Linked DNA regions of Alkalilimnicola ehrlichii MLHE-1. The protein of the gene in region 1 binds, or shares a complex with, the protein of each later gene. Links are inferred from orthologs where the notes say so. Each region holds a gene or a part of one and is shown on either strand. Other genes may lie near its edges. The genes, in order: rpsG and tig.

Region 1 (7,738 bases):
CCTTCTCCACCTTGCTGAGCAGGTGGCCATCAACGAACGGACCCTTTTTGACTGAACGTGGCACGGTAGACGACCCTCGTTAATCCTTAGCGTTTCCGACGGCGCACAATGAACTTGTCGGTGCGCTTGTTGCTGCGGGTCTTGTGACCCTTAGTGGGCACACCCCACGGCGAAACCGGGTGGCGGCCGCCGGAGGTCCGGCCCTCACCGCCACCATGGGGGTGGTCGACCGGGTTCATGGCAACACCACGAACGGTGGGACGAATACCCTTGTGCCGCTTGGCGCCGGCCTTGCCGAGCGAGCGCAGCGCGTGCTCGGAGTTGCCGACCTCGCCGACGGTGGCCTTGCACTCGGCCAGCACCTGGCGCATCTCACCCGAACGCAGCCGCACGGTGGCGTAGCGCCCTTCCCGCGCAACCAACTGGGCGTTGGCACCGGCGGAGCGCGCCAACTGGGCACCCTTGCCCGGGCGCAGCTCCACGCAGTGCACCTGCGTGCCCACCGGGATATTGCGCAGCGGCAGCGCATTGCCCGGTTTGATTGGCGCATCGACCCCGGAAACGATCTCCGTACCGGCCGAGACGCCACGGGGCGCGATAATATACCTTCTCTCGCCGTCCCGATAAAGTACCAATGCAATATTGGCGCTGCGGTTGGGATCGTACTCCAGCCGCTCCACCTGCCCGGGGACCCCGTCCTTGTCGCGACGGAAGTCGATCACCCGGTAGCGCTGCTTGTGACCGCCGCCGCGGTGCCGCGTGGTGATCCGCCCGGTGTTGTTGCGACCGCCCTTGCGAGTCTTCTTCTCGACCAGCGGCTCATAAGGCGCCCCGGCGTGGAGCTCCTTATTGCGCACCGTCACGACGAAGCGGCGCCCCGGAGAAGTCGGTTTTGCCTTAACCAGTGCCATTGTTCTGCCCGTTCCAGTCTGGGGCAGCCTTGCCGCTGCCCGTGAACGTTACTCGGCGCCGCCGAGGAAATCGATCTCGTTACCCTCTTCCAGGGTGACGTAGGCCTTCTTCCAGTCGGGCCGCTTGCCCTCCAGCCGGCCGAAACGCTTGCGCTTACCCTTCATCTTGACGGTGCGCACGTCCCGGACCTTGACGTCGAACAGCTGCTCGACGGCCTGGCGGATCTCCGCCTTGCGGGCATCCACGGCGACCTTGAAGACCACCTCGTTGCGCTCCTCGGCTGCCAGGGTGCTCTTTTCAGAGATGTGCGGCGCGCGCACGACCTCGTACAAACGCTCGATTCTCATGACAGCCACTCCTCGACCTGACGCAGGGCCTGCACGGTAATGACCACCTGCTCGGCACCCACCAGGGCCACCGGGTCGAGCCCGGGGACGTCGCGGACATCCACGCCCGGCAGGTTACGGGCCGCCAGGTACAGGTTCTGATCCACCTCGTCGGCGACGATCAGCGGCCGCTCAACGCCCAACTGCTCCAGTTGGGCAGCGAGCTTGGCGGTCTTGGGCTCATCGACGCCGATGCTCTCGACCACCACCAGGCGCTCCTGACGGGCCAACTCGGAGAAGATGGAGCGGAGGGCACCGCGGTACATCTTCTTGTTGACCTTTTGGCCGTGGTCCTGCGGCCGGGCCGCGAAAGCGCGGCCACCGCCGACCCAGATCGGGCTGCGGATAGTGCCGGCGCGGGCCCGGCCAGTGCCTTTCTGCCGCCAGGGCTTGGCGCCGCCACCGCGCACTTCGGCGCGGGTCTTCTGGGCGCGGGTCCCGGCGCGGGCGCCGGCGAGATAGGCCACGACCACCTGATGGATCAGCGCCTCGCGGAACCGGTCGCCGAAGGCGGCGTCCGCCACCTGCACCGAGCCGTCGGTCTGACCCTGCGCGTTCCTGAGCTGAAGTTCCATCAGCTATCCCCCTTCTTTCGCTGGTTGCGCGCGGGGCGCACGATGACATCACTGCCCACCGCGCCGGGCACCGAGCCGCGCACCAGGAGGAGATGGCGCTCGGCATCCACGCGCACCACCTCGAGATTCTTGACGGTGCTGCGCTTGTTACCCATCTGGCCGGCCATCTTCTTGCCCTTGAACACCCGGCCGGGGGTCTGGTTCTGACCGATGGAGCCCGGGGCCCGGTGCGCCAGGGAGTTGCCGTGGGTCGCGTCCTGGGTGCGGAAGTTGTGCCGCTTGACGGTGCCGGCGAAGCCCTTGCCCTTGCTGGTGCCGGTGATGTCCACCACCTGACCGGCCTCGAAGGTCTCCACGGTCAGCTCTTTGCCGGCCTCAAGCTCAATGGCCTGACCGTCGCTGACGCGGAACTCCCAGACACCGCGACCGGCATCGACGCCGGCGGCGGCGAAATGCCCTGCCATGGGCTTGCTGACCCGGTTGGGACGGCGGCTGCCGGCGGTCACCTGCACGCCGCTGTAGCCATCGCGCTCCGGGGTGCGCACCTGCGTGACCCGGTTGGGCGAGGCCTCAATAACCGTAACCGGCACCGACGCCCCGTCCTCAGTGAAGACGCGCGTCATGCCGGCTTTGCGGCCGACTATTCCGATAGACATGGTTGACTCCTATCAACAAAGCGTACCCCCCGCCGGCGGGTGCGGCGGGGCGGCATAGGCTTTGACGGACGGGTTCAGTACAGCTTGATCTGAACGTCTACGCCAGCGGCGAGATCCAGCTTCATAAGGGCATCGACCGTCTTATCAGTGGGGTCGATGATATCCATGAGGCGCTTGTGGGTACGGATCTCATACTGGTCCCGCGCGTCCTTGTTGACGTGCGGCGAGATGAGGATCGTAAACTTTTCCTTCTTCACTGGCAATGGGATCGGGCCCTTGACATGCGCCCCGGTCCGCTTCGCCGTCTCTACGATCTCCCGCGCAGACTGATCGATCAAACGGTGATCGAACGCCTTCAGTCGAATTCGGATTCTCTGATTCGCCATGATGTTACTCGATGATCTTGGAGACGACGCCGGCACCCACGGTGCGGCCGCCCTCGCGGACCGCGAAACGCAGCCCATCTTCCATGGCGATGGGCGCAATCAGCGACACCGTCATCTTGACGTTGTCACCCGGCATCACCATCTCCACACCCTCGGGCAGCTCGCAGGAACCGGTCACGTCCGTGGTACGGAAGTAAAACTGCGGACGGTAACCGTTAAAGAACGGGGTGTGTCGACCCCCCTCGTCCTTGCTCAGCACGTACACCTCACACTCAAACTTCGTGTGCGGCGTGATGCTGCCCGGCTTGCACAGCACCTGACCACGCTCCACCTCATCTCGCTTGGTGCCACGCAGCAGCGCACCGATGTTATCACCGGCCTCACCCTGGTCCAGCATCTTGCGGAACATCTCAACACCCGTGCAGGTCGTCTTCTGGGTCTCCTTCAGACCCACAATCTCAACCTCCTCACCGGTCTTGATCACACCACGCTCCACACGACCCGTCACCACCGTGCCCCGACCCGAAATCGAGAACACGTCCTCAATCGGCATCAGGAACGGCTGATCCACCGGACGCTCCGGCGTCGGAATGTACTCATCCATCGCCTCCGCCAGCTTGATGATCGACGGCTTGCCAATCTCCGAGTCATCACCCTCCAGCGCCTTCAGCGCCGAACCCGTGATCACCGGCGTGTCATCACCCGGGAAATCGTAATCACTCAGAAGCTCCCGGACCTCCATCTCCACCAGCTCCAGAAGCTCCTCGTCGTCCACCATGTCCGCCTTGTTCAGGTAAACCACGATGTACGGCACACCCACCTGACGCGCCAGCAAAATGTGCTCCCGCGTCTGCGGCATCGGACCGTCCGCAGCAGACACCACCAAAATGGCACCGTCCATCTGCGCCGCACCCGTGATCATGTTCTTCACATAATCCGCGTGACCCGGGCAGTCCACGTGCGCATAGTGACGCTCACTCGTCTCATACTCCACGTGCGCCGTCGCAATCGTGATACCACGCGCCTTCTCCTCCGGCGCGTTGTCAATCTGATCAAAGGCCCGGGCGTCACCCCCAAACGCTTCCGCCAGCACCACCGTCATCGCCGCCGTCAGCGTCGTCTTACCATGGTCAACGTGACCAATGGTCCCTACGTTTACGTGTGGCTTCTTACGCTCAAACTTGCTCTTGGACACGACACACCTCGTTGCTTTTTCTGCCCGGGCGACCTGTGCGCCCGCCCGCTATCTCAGTCCGATCAGCCTCAGGAGGCCTTCTTGATGATCTCGTCGGCGATGCTCGCCGGGGCCTCCTGGTACTCGTCGAAGAACATGACGTAGGAGGCGCGGCCCTGGGTGGCCGAACGGAGGTCGGTGGCGTAACCGAACATCTCCTTCAGCGGGACCTGGGCCCGGATGATCTTGCCGGAAGGGCCGTCCTCCATGCCCTGAACGGTGCCACGGCGTCGGTTGAGATCGCCCATGACATCGCCCATGTACTCCTCCGGCGTGACCACCTCGACCCGCATGATGGGCTCCAGGAGCACCGGGTCGGCCTTCATGAACCCTTCCTTCATCGCCATGGAGCCGGCGATCTTGAAGGCGGCCTCGGAGGAGTCGACGTCGTGATAAGAGCCGTCGTACAGCTCGACCTTCACGTCGATCGCAGGGAAGCCGGCAAGGATACCATTTTCCAGCGCCTCGTAGGCACCTTTATCCACCGAGGGAATGTATTCCTTCGGAACCACACCACCGACGATGGAGTTGACGAACTCGTAACCGGCGTTGCGCTCCTGCGGTGAGATCCGCAGGTGGACGTGGCCGTACTGGCCGCGACCGCCCGACTGGCGCACGAACTTGCCTTCCTGCTCCACCGTCTTGCGAATGGTCTCCCGGTAGGCCACCTGCGGCGCGCCTACATTGGCCTCGACCTTGAACTCCCGCTTCAGGCGGTCGACGATGATGTCCAGGTGCAGCTCGCCCATGCCGGAGATAATGGTCTGGCCGGACTCCTCGTCGGTGCGGACCTGGAAGGAGGGGTCCTCCTGGGCCAGCTTGCCCAGGGCCATGCCCATCTTTTCCTGGTCGCCCTTGGTCTTCGGCTCCACCGCGACCGAGATCACCGGATCGGGGAACTCCATCCGCTCCAGGGTGATCTTGTTATTGATGTCGCAAAGGGTGTCACCGGTGGTGACGTCCTTCAGGCCGACGGCGGCGGCGATATCGCCGGCACGCACCTCTTTGATCTCCTCACGGGAGTTGGCGTGCATCTGCACGATACGGCCCAGACGCTCCTTCTTGCCCTTCACCGGGTTGAAGACGGTGTCGCCGGTCTGCACCACGCCGGAGTAGACCCGGAAGAAGGTTAGCGTGCCCACATAGGGGTCGGTGGCGATCTTAAAGGCCAGTGCCGCGAAGGGCTGATCGTCGCCCGGCTTCCGGGTGGCGACGGTGCCATCGGCATCGTCCAGCTCGCCCTCGATGGCGGGGACATCCACCGGCGACGGGAGGTATTCGATCACGCCATCGAGCAGCGCCTGCACGCCTTTGTTCTTGAAGGCGCTGCCGCAGAAGGCCGGGACGATCTCGTTGGCCAGGGTTCGCGCCCGCAGGCCCCGGTTGATCTCCTCGACGGTCAACTCACCCCCTTCGAGGTACTTGTCCATGAGCTCTTCGTCGGCCTCGGCGGCGGCCTCCACCAGGAACTCACGGGCCTCGGCAGCCTCATCGGCCAGCTCGGCCGGGACATCGGTCTGCTCGTAGGTGACCCCCATGTCCTCTTCGTTCCAGTAGATCGCCTTCATCCGGACCAGGTCGACAACGCCCTTGAACTCGTCCTCGGCCCCGATGGGAAGCTGCAGTGGCACCGGGGTGGCCTTCAGCCGGGTGCGGATCTGCTCGACCACGCGCCCGAAATTGGCGCCGGCGCGGTCCATCTTGTTGACGAAGGCCATACGCGGCACTTCGTACTTGGTCGCCTGGCGCCAAACGGTCTCGGACTGCGGCTCGACACCACCCACCGCGCAGAACACGGCAATGGCCCCGTCCAGCACACGCAGGGAGCGCTCCACCTCAATGGTGAAGTCCACGTGACCGGGGGTGTCGATGATGTTGATGCGATGCTGGGGGTATTGCTGGTCCATACCCTGCCAGAACGCGGTCGTCGCAGCGGAGGTGATGGTGATCCCACGCTCCTGCTCCTGCGACATCCAGTCCATCACCGCGGCCCCTTCGTGGGTCTCCCCAATCTTGTGGGAGATACCGGTGTAGAACAGGATGCGCTCGGTCGCGGTCGTCTTGCCGGCATCGATGTGGGCCATGATGCCGATGTTGCGATACCGTTCGATGGGTGTCTTGCGTGCCACAGCTAATACCCCGATTGGCGTTGCTTACCAGCGATAATGGGAGAAGGCCTTGTTGGCCTCCGCCATGCGGTGCGTGTCCTCGCGCTTCTTGACGGCCGCGCCACGACTCTCGGAGGCATCCAGCATCTCGCCGGCCAGCCGCAGAGCCATGGTGGTCTCGCCGCGCTTGCGGGCCGCATCGAGCAACCAGCGCATGGCGAGCGTGGTCCGACGCTCGGGACGCACCTCAACCGGCACCTGATAGGTGGCACCGCCGACCCGACGGGATTTCACCTCGACCTTCGGCTGCACATTCTCCAGCGCGGTCTCAAGCACCTCCATCGGCGTCTCGTGACCCTTGCTCTCGATGCGCTCCAGCGCGCCGTACATGATCTTCTCGGCGACGGAGCGCTTGCCGTCGCGCATGACCATGTTGACGAACTTGGTCAACAACTCGCTTCCATACTTCGGATCCGCAAGAACCTTACGCTTGGGAACCTCTCTTCTTCTCGGCATGGTCTTTACCTAACCCTTGAGAAAACCGGACTGCCGACCGCGTGGCCGATCAGGACTTCGGCCGCTTGGCGCCGTACTTGGAACGGCCCTGGCGGCGCTTGTCGACCCCGGCGGTATCCGCCGCACCACGCACCACGTGGTAGCGCACACCCGGCAAGTCCTTGACACGACCACCCCGAATCAGAACAACGGAGTGTTCCTGGAGGTTGTGCCCCTCACCACCGATGTAGGAGCTCACCTCATAGTTATTGGTAAGCCGCACGCGCGCGACCTTACGCAGCGCCGAGTTCGGCTTCTTCGGCGTGGTCGTGTAGACCCGGGTGCAGACGCCGCGCTTCTGAGGCGATGCCTCCAGCGCTGGGACGTTGCTCTTGGCCACACGGCGCTTACGCCCTTTACGGACCAGCTGATTGATCGTCGCCATAGGAAACGCTCACTTCCTGATTAGAATAAACGACAGGCCGGGGGCGGCCCGGCCTGTCGAAGGACGGCAATTCTAGGCTGACACTTGGTGCGTGTCAACAGCTTGCGGGCCACCAGGCCCGCAAGCTGCAAGCCTTTACCCTTCCTCCGACGGGTCGGAGCCCCCAGCCCCGGTCTCAGAGGTGGCCGGTTGTTCGCCACCACCCAGACCGATGGCCGATTCCGCCGCCGCGATGGGGTCGGCCTGTGCCCGCCGACGCTCCTCGTGGTAGGCGAAGCCGGTCCCCGCCGGGATCAGGCGACCGACGATGACATTCTCCTTGAGCCCGCGCAGATCGTCCCGGGCCCCGCGGGTGGCGGCCTCGGTCAGCACCCGGGTCGTCTCCTGGAACGAGGCTGCGGAGATGAACGACTCGGTAGCCAGCGAGGCCTTGGTGATGCCCAGCAGCAACGGCTCGAAGGTGGCCGGCGTCTTGTCGGCCGCCTCCAGGGCATCATTGGCCTCAAGGACGCGGGCCCGGTCGACCTGCTCGCCGCGCAGG
Region 2 (7,960 bases), 2.1 Mb from region 1 along the record:
CCAGGGCGGTGCACATCCCGATACCCGCAGAGGGGCCATCCTTGGGGATGGCGCCTTCGGGGACGTGGATGTGGATGTCCTTGTTCTGGTGGAACTCCGGATCAAGCCCCAGGCGGTCGGCGCGGCTGCGCACCACCGTGGTGGCGGCCTGAATGGACTCCTTCATTACATCGCCCAACTGGCCGGTGTGGGTCACCTTGCCCTTACCCGGCACCACGGCCGACTCGATGGTGAGCAGCTCGCCCCCCACCTCGGTCCAGGCCAGGCCGGTCACCTGCCCCACCTGGTCGTTTTCCTCCGCCACGCCGTAGCGGAAGCGACGCACGCCCAGGTACTTGTCCAGGTTGCGGGCAGAGACCACCACCTTGCCGTCGGCGTCCCGGCTGGTCTTGCTGTCCGGGCTGACCAGGTCCTTAACCACCTTGCGGCAGATCTTGGCCAGCTCCCGCTCCAGGTTCCGCACCCCCGCCTCGCGGGTGTAGTAACGGATGATGTCGCGGATGGCGGTCTGCTTGACTTCCAGTTCCGACTTGCGGATGCCGTTGGCCTTCATCTGCTTGGCCAGCAGGTAGCGCTCGGCGATGTTGATCTTCTCGTCCTCCGTGTACCCCGGTAGCCGGATGACCTCCATGCGGTCGAGCAGCGGCGCCGGGATGTTCATGGTGTTGGCAGTGGCCACGAACATCACGTCAGAGAGGTCGAACTCCACCTCCAGGTAGTGATCGGCGAAGGTGCTGTTCTGCTCCGGGTCCAGGACCTCGAGTAGCGCCGAGGCCGGGTCGCCACGGAAATCCATGGCCATCTTGTCGATCTCGTCGAGCAGGAACAGCGGGTTGCGGGTCCCCACCTTGGCCAGGTTCTGGACGATCTTGCCCGGCAGCGAGCCGATGTAGGTCCGCCGGTGGCCCCGGATCTCCGCCTCGTCACGGACGCCGCCCAGCGACATGCGGGTGAACTTCCGGTTGGTCGCCCGGGCGATGGACTGCCCCAGCGAGGTCTTGCCCACGCCGGGCGGGCCGACCAGGCAGAGGATCGGCCCCTTCACCTTGCGCACCCGCTGCTGTACGGCGAGGTACTCCAGGATCCGCTCCTTGACCTTCTCCAGGCCGTAGTGATCGGCATCCAGCACCTCTTCGGCGTGTTTGAGATCCTTGCGGACCCGGCTGCGCTTCTTCCAGGGCACGTCCACCAGCCAGTCCAGGTAGTTGCGCACCACCGTCGCCTCGGCGGACATGGGCGACATCATCTTCAGCTTGTTCAGCTCGGCCTTGGCCTTCTCGGCGGCCTCCTTGGGCATGCCCGATTCCTCGATCTTGCGCTCGAGGTCCTCGGTCTCGTTGGGCACGTCCTCCAGCTCACCCAGCTCCTTCTGGATGGCCTTCATCTGTTCGTTCAGGTAGTACTCGCGCTGGCTCTTCTCCATCTGCTGCTTGACGCGCCCACGGATGCGCTTTTCGATCTGGAGGATGTCCAACTCCGCCTCAATCAGCGACATCAGGTGCTCGAGCCGCTCGCGCACGTCCTCGATCTCGAGCACGTGCTGCTTCTCCTCGACCTTCAGCGCCATGTGGGCGGCGATGGTGTCGGCCAGCCGGCCGGGCTCCTCGATGTTCTGCAGCGAGGAGAGGATCTCCGGCGGCACCTTCTTGTTGAGCTTGACGTACTGGTCGAAGTGATTCATCGCCGAGCGCATGAGCACTTCCATCTCGCGGTCGGTGGGGGCCTCCTCCTCGGCCACCACCACCACCTGGGCGGCAAAGTACTGGTCGCGCTCGACCAGATCGACCAGGCGCGCGCGCTCCACGCCCTCCACCAACACCTTCACGGTCCCATCCGGCAGTTTGAGCATCTGCAGGATGGAGGCCATGGTGCCGTAGGCGTAAAGATCTTTCGTGGCCGGCTCGTCCACCTCGGCGCTCTTCTGGGCCACCAGGAAGATCCGCTTGTCCTCCTCCATGGCCGCATCCAGCGCGGCGATCGACTTTTCACGCCCCACGAACAGAGGGATGACCATGTGGGGGTAGACCACCACGTCGCGCAGCGGCAGCACCGGCGCCTCGGTCATGCCGGGGGTGCGCACGTTGGCGGTCGGTTCGTTCTCGGCCATAGGGTTACCTCAATTGGGAAAGCGGTCCTGCCGGGGCACCATTGGCGCCGGCCTGTCATGCGTGAGACGTGGGGGCGGCGTTGGCGGTTTTCAAGGCCCGGGTGGTGCTGGGGGGCGGGTGGATCGCCGCGTCGCTGCGCTCCTCGCGATGACGGGGAGAAACCCTCCGGCCCGCGCGATGACGGGGTGGTGGGCCCCCACCGTCACTGCGAGGAGTGGCCCCCAACCGTCACTGCGAGGAGTGGCCCCCAACCGTCACTGCGAGGAGCGAAGCGACGTGGCAGTCTACCCCTCTGGATCGCCACGGGCCGTCGGCCCTCGCGATGACGGGGGTGGTGCCCCCTGCCCCCGTCACTGCGAGCCCCGAAGGGGCGTGGCAGTCCATGCCGGGGTGTGGATCGCCGCGTCGCTTCGCTCCTCGCGATGACGGGGAGAAACCCTCCGGCCCGCGCGATGACGGGGTGATGGGCCCCCACCGTCACTGCGAGGAGGCGAAGCCGACGTGGCAGTCTACCCCTCTGGATCGCCACGGGCCTTCGGCCCTCGCGATGACGGGGGTGGTGCCCCGCGATGCCGGCGTCTGCCCCCACCGGTCAGTCGGAGGAAGCCGCCCGCGACTGCTCCTGATTGCCGTAGATGATGTAGGGCCGCGTCTCGCCGCGGATCACGGCGTCGTCCACCACCACCTTTTCAACGTTCTCCATGGAGGGCAGATCGTACATGGTGTCCAGCAGCACGTGCTCGAGGATGGTGCGCAGGCCGCGGGCACCGGTCTTGCGGTCCATGGCCTTGCGGGCCACGGCGCGCAGGGCGTCCTCGCGGAACTCCAGCTCCACACCCTCCATCTCGAACAGCTTCTGGTACTGCTTGACCAGGGCGTTCTTGGGCGCGGAGAGGATCTCCACCAGGGCCTGCTCGTCCAGCTCCTCCAGGGTGGCGACCACCGGCAGGCGGCCGACAAACTCCGGGATCAGGCCGTACTTGACCAGATCCTCGGGCTCCACGTCCTGCAGGGTCTCACCCACCGAGCGCTTCTCGTCCTTGGACTTGATCTCGGCGGAGAAGCCGATACCGCCCTTCTCGGAACGGTCCTGGATGACCTTGTCCAGGCCGGCGAAGGCGCCGCCGCAGATGAACAGGATGCCGCCGGTGTCCACCTGCAGGAACTCCTGCTGCGGGTGCTTGCGGCCGCCCTGGGGCGGCACCGAGGCCGTGGTGCCCTCGATCAGCTTGAGCAGCGCCTGCTGCACCCCCTCGCCCGAGACGTCGCGGGTGATGGAGGGGTTGTCCGCCTTGCGCGAGACCTTGTCGATCTCGTCGATGTAGACGATGCCCTGCTGGGCCTTCTCCACATCGTAATCGCACTTTTGCAGCAGCTTCTGGATGATGTTCTCCACGTCCTCACCGACGTACCCCGCCTCGGTCAGGGTGGTGGCGTCGGCAATGGTGAAGGGCACGTTGAGCATGCGCGCCAGCGTCTCGGCCAGCAGCGTCTTGCCCGAGCCGGTGGGGCCGATGAGCAGGATATTGCTCTTGGACAGCTCCACCTCGTCCTTGCGGCTGCCCGCCTCGAGGCGTTTGTAGTGGTTGTAGACGGCCACCGAGAGCACCTTCTTGGCGTGCTCCTGCCCCACCACGAACTCATCCAGCACCTGGTTGATCTCGTGAGGCCGCGGCAGGCCCGCCCCCGCGGAGCTGGACTGCTCCTGCAGCTCCTCGCGGATAATGTCGTTGCAGAGCTCGACGCACTCGTCACACACAAACACCGAGGGCCCGGCGATCAGCTTGCGGACCTCGTGCTGGCTCTTCCCGCAGAAAGAACAGTAAAGGAGCTTGCCGCCGTCGTCTCTGCCGTTGTCTTTGTCGGTCATGACCTGACCTCGCCTCGCGAAATTGGACTTACTTGCAATTAACGATGCCTGTTTTCAAAGTAGCACGCAAGTCAACCACGGCGCGTTGGTGAGCGCCGCATGAGCGCACCTACAGGCAATATGGAGGATTGCGTAAGGGGGTGCAACGGAAGGGTGGGAGGTCGTCGTGCCCCGGGGCCGTCCCCCGGGGCACCCGGCGCGCTCAGGCCTGATCCAGCGCCTTGCGGTCGGCCAGCACCGCGTCCACCAGGCCGTACTCACAGGCCGTGTCCGGGCTCATGAAGTTGTCGCGGTCGGTGTCCCGCGCGATGGTCTCCATGTCCTGACCGGTGTGGTGGGCCATGATGCGATTCAGCCGGTCCCGCATGTCGAGGATCTCCCGGGCGTGGATATCCACGTCGGTGGCCTGGCCCTGGAAACCGCCCAGCGGCTGGTGAATCATCATCCGCGAGTTGGGCAGCGCGTAGCGCTTGCCCTTGGTCCCGCCGGTGAGCAGCAGCGCGCCCATGCTGGCGGCCTGACCAATACACACCGTCGAGACATCCGGCTTGATGAACTGCATGGTGTCGTAGATGGCCAGCCCCGCCGTCACTGCGCCCCCCGGGCTGTTGATGTAGATGTGGATGTCCTTATCGGGGTTCTCCGACTCCAGGAACAGGAGCTGGGCGACGATCAGGTTGGCCATGTGGTCCTCCACCGGCCCGACCAGGAAGATCACCCGTTCTTTCAGCAGGCGGGAGTAAATATCGTACGCCCGCTCACCCCGGGCGGACTGCTCCACCACCATCGGCACCAGGCCGGTGGCCTCGATCTCCGGGGCCAGGCCCTCGCGGCGCTCATCGCTCATACGGGCTTACTCCTTCGTCTCGTCTTGCTTGGACTCGCCCTCGGCCGACTCGGCCTCGGGCTGCTGCGGGCTCATCAGCTCCTGCAGTGACATGGGCTTGTCCTCGACCTGCGCCTGCTGGACCACGTAGTCGACCACCTGGTCCTCCAGCACGGCCACCTCCACGCCCTCCATCAGCTGACGATTCTGGGCGTAGTAGCGCAGCACCTCTTCGGGCTGCTCGTAGCCGGCCGCCATCTCCTGCAGCGACTGCATGACCCGATCGCGGTCGAGCTTGATGTCGTTGCTGCGCACCAACTCGTTGACAATCAGGCCCAGGGCCACCCGGCGGCGGGCGTTCTCCTCGAACAGGGCGGCCGGCAGGTCGTCGGGCTCCTCCTGGCCGGACTGCTGCTGGCGGGACTGCTCCTGCTGGCGCAGCTGGTCGATCTCGGCATCCACCAGCACCTTCGGCAGTTCGATATCGGTGATATCGAGAAGCTGGTCCATCACCTGATGCTTGACCCGGCTGGCAACGGTCTGGTCGCGCTCGCGCTCCAGATTGGTCTTGATCGCCTCGCGCAGCTTCTCGACCCCGCCCTCCTTGACGCCCACCTTCTCGGCGAAGGCATCGTCGATCTCCGGGTACTCCGGGGCCTCCACCGTCTTAACCGTGACCGCGAACTGCCCGGCCTTGCCGGCCACCTCGCTGTCGGGGAACTCCTCCGGGAAGGTGTGCTCGATGGTGGTCTCGTCGCCGGCCTTGACGCCGGTGAGCCCCTCCTCGAAGGCCGGCGGCATCTGCCCGGCACCCAGCACCACGGGCACGTCGTTGCCCTCGTTGCCGGAGAACTCCTCACCGTCCACGGTGCCCTTGAAGTCGATGACCACCCGGTCCCCCTCCTGGGAGGCGCGGTCCACCTCGTTGTACTCGGCCTGCTGCTTGCGCAGGCGCTCGAGCACCTCATCCACGTCGGCGTCGGTGATCTCCACCTGCGGGCGCTCGACCTTGATCTGGTCCAGGCCGGTGACCTCGAAGCTGGGCAGCACCTCGAAGGTGGCCTGGTACTCCAGGTCCTTGCCCTCCTCGGTCTGCTTGGGCTCGATCTCGGGGTTACCGGCCGGGCGCAGCTCCTTCTCACGCAGCGCCTCACTGTAGGTGCTCTGGACCAGCTCGCTCAGCACCTCGCCGCGCACCTGGGGCCCGTAGCGCTTGCGCACCACCTTGAGCGGCACCTTGCCCGGGCGGAAGCCGTCCATGCGAACGTTGCCGCGAAGCGACCGCAGGCGCTGATCCACCTTCTCCTCGACCTGCTCTGCGGGCACCTGCACGGTCATGCGGCGACCCAGCCCCTCGGTCGTCTCCACTGAAACTTGCATTGAAAACCCCTTAACCGTCCTGTTCGCGGCGCCGCCGGGCGGCCACCGCCGTGTCTTTGAACTTGATGTGTGGTGCGAAAGGGGAGACTCGAACTCCCACGGGGTCGCCCCCACCAGGACCTAAACCTGGCGCGTCTACCAATTCCGCCACTTTCGCGCTTGAATCTTGGTAGCCGGGTAGTATAGCGCCAGCAACGCCGCGGGAAAAACCACCCGCTTTACGACGAGGGAGACGCATGGGAACGCTGAAGACGCTCATCGGCCTGCTGGCCATGCCGCTGCCGCTGGCGGCGGTGCTGCTGTTGGCCGGCCTGCTGGCCGTCGGGTTGGGCCGGCAGCGGCTGGGCCTGACGCTTCTGGCCGCAGCGCCGGCGTTGGTGGTGGTGCTGGCCTGGGCACCGGTGGCCGACCGGCTGCTCGCCCCCCTGGAGCAGCGCCACCCGCCGGTGCATGACGCCCGCGACCACCCGGAGGCGCAGGCCATCGTGGTGCTCGGCTCGGGTTACTCCCCCCACCTGGCCCTGCCGGTCACCGCGCAGCTCAACGACAGCGGCCTGGTGCGACTGAACGAAGGCATCCGCCTGCACCGCCAGCGCCCGGCGCTCCCCCTGATCGTCTCCGGCGGCGCCCGCCCCGACCAGGCCCCGATCGCCGAGGGCTTCCGCCGCGCGGCCATCGCCCTGGGCGTTGCGGACGACCGCCTCCTCCCCCTCACCGAGCCCCGCGACACCGCCCAGGAGGCCTATGCCACCCGCGAGGTCCTAGGCGAGGGGGCCACCGTGTTGCTGGTCACCTCCGCCTCTCACATCCACCGCGCCCAGGCGCACTTCCACCGCGCCGGCCTCAACCCCATCCCGGCCCCCACTCGCCACAAGGCCGGCCACGTCCGCCCCGCCACCCCCGGCTACTGGATCCCCAGCGCCACCCACCTGCGCAAGAGCGAACGGGCCCTCTACGAATACATGGGCCTCCTGGCCGCGGGGCTGGACCACTGACAACAAAGCCCCTCGACGATCCACACGCCGCATGGACTGCCGCGCCCCCTTCGGGGGCTCGCAGTGACAGTGGAGGCACCACCCCCCGGTTATCGCGAGGGCCGCCACCTCCTCCCCGTCATCGCCAGGGCCGCCACCTCCTCCCCGTCATCGCCAGGGCCGCCACCTCCTCTCCGTCATCGCGAGGGCCGAAGGCCCGTGGCGATCCAGAGGGGTAGACTGCCACGTCGGCTTCGCCTCCTCGCAGTGACAGTGGGGGTACACCACCGCCCGTCATCGCGAGGAGCGCCCCTCCCCCCGTCATCGCGAGGGCCGAAGGCCCGTGGCGATCCAGAGGGGTAGACTGCCACGTCGGCTTCGCCTCCTCGCAGTGACAGTGGGGGTACACCACCGCCCGTCATCGCGAGGAGCGCCCCTCCCCCCGTCATCGCGAGGGCCGAAGGCCCGTGGCGATCCAGGGCGGTAGACTGCCACGTCGGCTTCGCCTCCTCGCAGTGACAGTGGGGGTACACCACCGCCCGTCATCGCGAGGAGCGCCCCTCCCCCCGTCATCGCGAGGGCCGAAGGCCCGTGGCGATCCAGGGCGGTAGACTGCGACGTCGGCTTCGCCTCCTCGCAGTGACGGTGGGGGTGGGTCCCCGCTCGCAGCGACGGCGGGGCTTCCCCCGTCATCGCGAGGGCCGCCCCTCCCCTCGTCATCGCGAGGAGCGAAGCGACGCGGCGATCCATACGCCGCCCAGGACCGCCACGCCTTAAATGATGTCGTGATACAAATCCCGCC

The links.
Region 2: the proteins of rpsG (region 1) and tig are in contact, whole or in part, in a crystal structure (PDB 3GTY), measured with the Thermotoga maritima proteins. The link is inferred for Alkalilimnicola ehrlichii MLHE-1 from one-to-one orthologs. Residues at the interface, in WP_004081843.1 of Thermotoga maritima: Lys34, Lys52, Lys55, Glu59, Arg62, Gln63, Glu66, Asn67, Lys69, Val71, Arg95, Ala109, Lys110, Lys111, Gly112, Arg113, Pro114, Glu117, Glu121, Ile124, Ala125, Tyr127, Asn128, Asn129, Thr130, Gly131, Lys135, Asp139, Arg142, Met143; in WP_004081061.1 of Thermotoga maritima: Glu122, Val124, Val129, Leu130, Tyr133, Glu188, Gly259, Ile262, Tyr263, Glu266, Ser270, Glu273, Gln274, Glu277, Arg308, Gln311, Ile312, Ser315, Tyr316, Glu325, Arg329, Arg336, Leu363, Phe366, Trp367, Arg373, Leu377, Arg381, Leu384, Glu387.

Annotation. Positions count from the first base shown.
Region 1 is NC_008340.1:512,987-520,724, reverse strand. Bases 5,039-7,738 are described here. They hold rpsG (30S ribosomal protein S7), read right to left. Parts: upstream 6,774-7,738; coding sequence 6,303-6,773; downstream 5,039-6,302. Other genes in these bases: rpoC (DNA-directed RNA polymerase subunit beta'), read right to left, coding at 7,333-7,738; rpsL (30S ribosomal protein S12), read right to left, coding at 6,823-7,197; fusA (elongation factor G), read right to left, coding at 5,039-6,278. Outside these bases: rpsS (30S ribosomal protein S19), read right to left, coding at 1-64; rplB (50S ribosomal protein L2), read right to left, coding at 87-911; rplW (50S ribosomal protein L23), read right to left, coding at 960-1,259; rplD (50S ribosomal protein L4), read right to left, coding at 1,256-1,873; rplC (50S ribosomal protein L3), read right to left, coding at 1,873-2,529; rpsJ (30S ribosomal protein S10), read right to left, coding at 2,604-2,915; tuf (elongation factor Tu), read right to left, coding at 2,920-4,110; more of fusA, read right to left, coding at 4,179-5,038.
Region 2 is NC_008340.1:2,592,334-2,600,293, forward strand. The notes cover bases 4,009-6,930. They hold tig (trigger factor), read right to left. Parts: upstream 6,185-6,930; coding sequence 4,832-6,184; downstream 4,009-4,831. Other genes in these bases: clpP (ATP-dependent Clp endopeptidase proteolytic subunit ClpP), read right to left, coding at 4,181-4,825; MLG_RS11610 (YdcF family protein), read left to right, coding at 6,421-6,930. Outside these bases: lon (endopeptidase La), read right to left, coding at 1-2,107; ATP-dependent Clp protease ATP-binding subunit ClpX, read right to left, coding at 2,701-3,978; more of MLG_RS11610, read left to right, coding at 6,931-7,179; MLG_RS11615 (GIY-YIG nuclease family protein), read right to left, coding at 7,932-7,960. UniProt on the Bacillus subtilis protein: Involved in protein export. Acts as a chaperone by maintaining the newly synthesized protein in an open conformation. Functions as a peptidyl-prolyl cis-trans isomerase.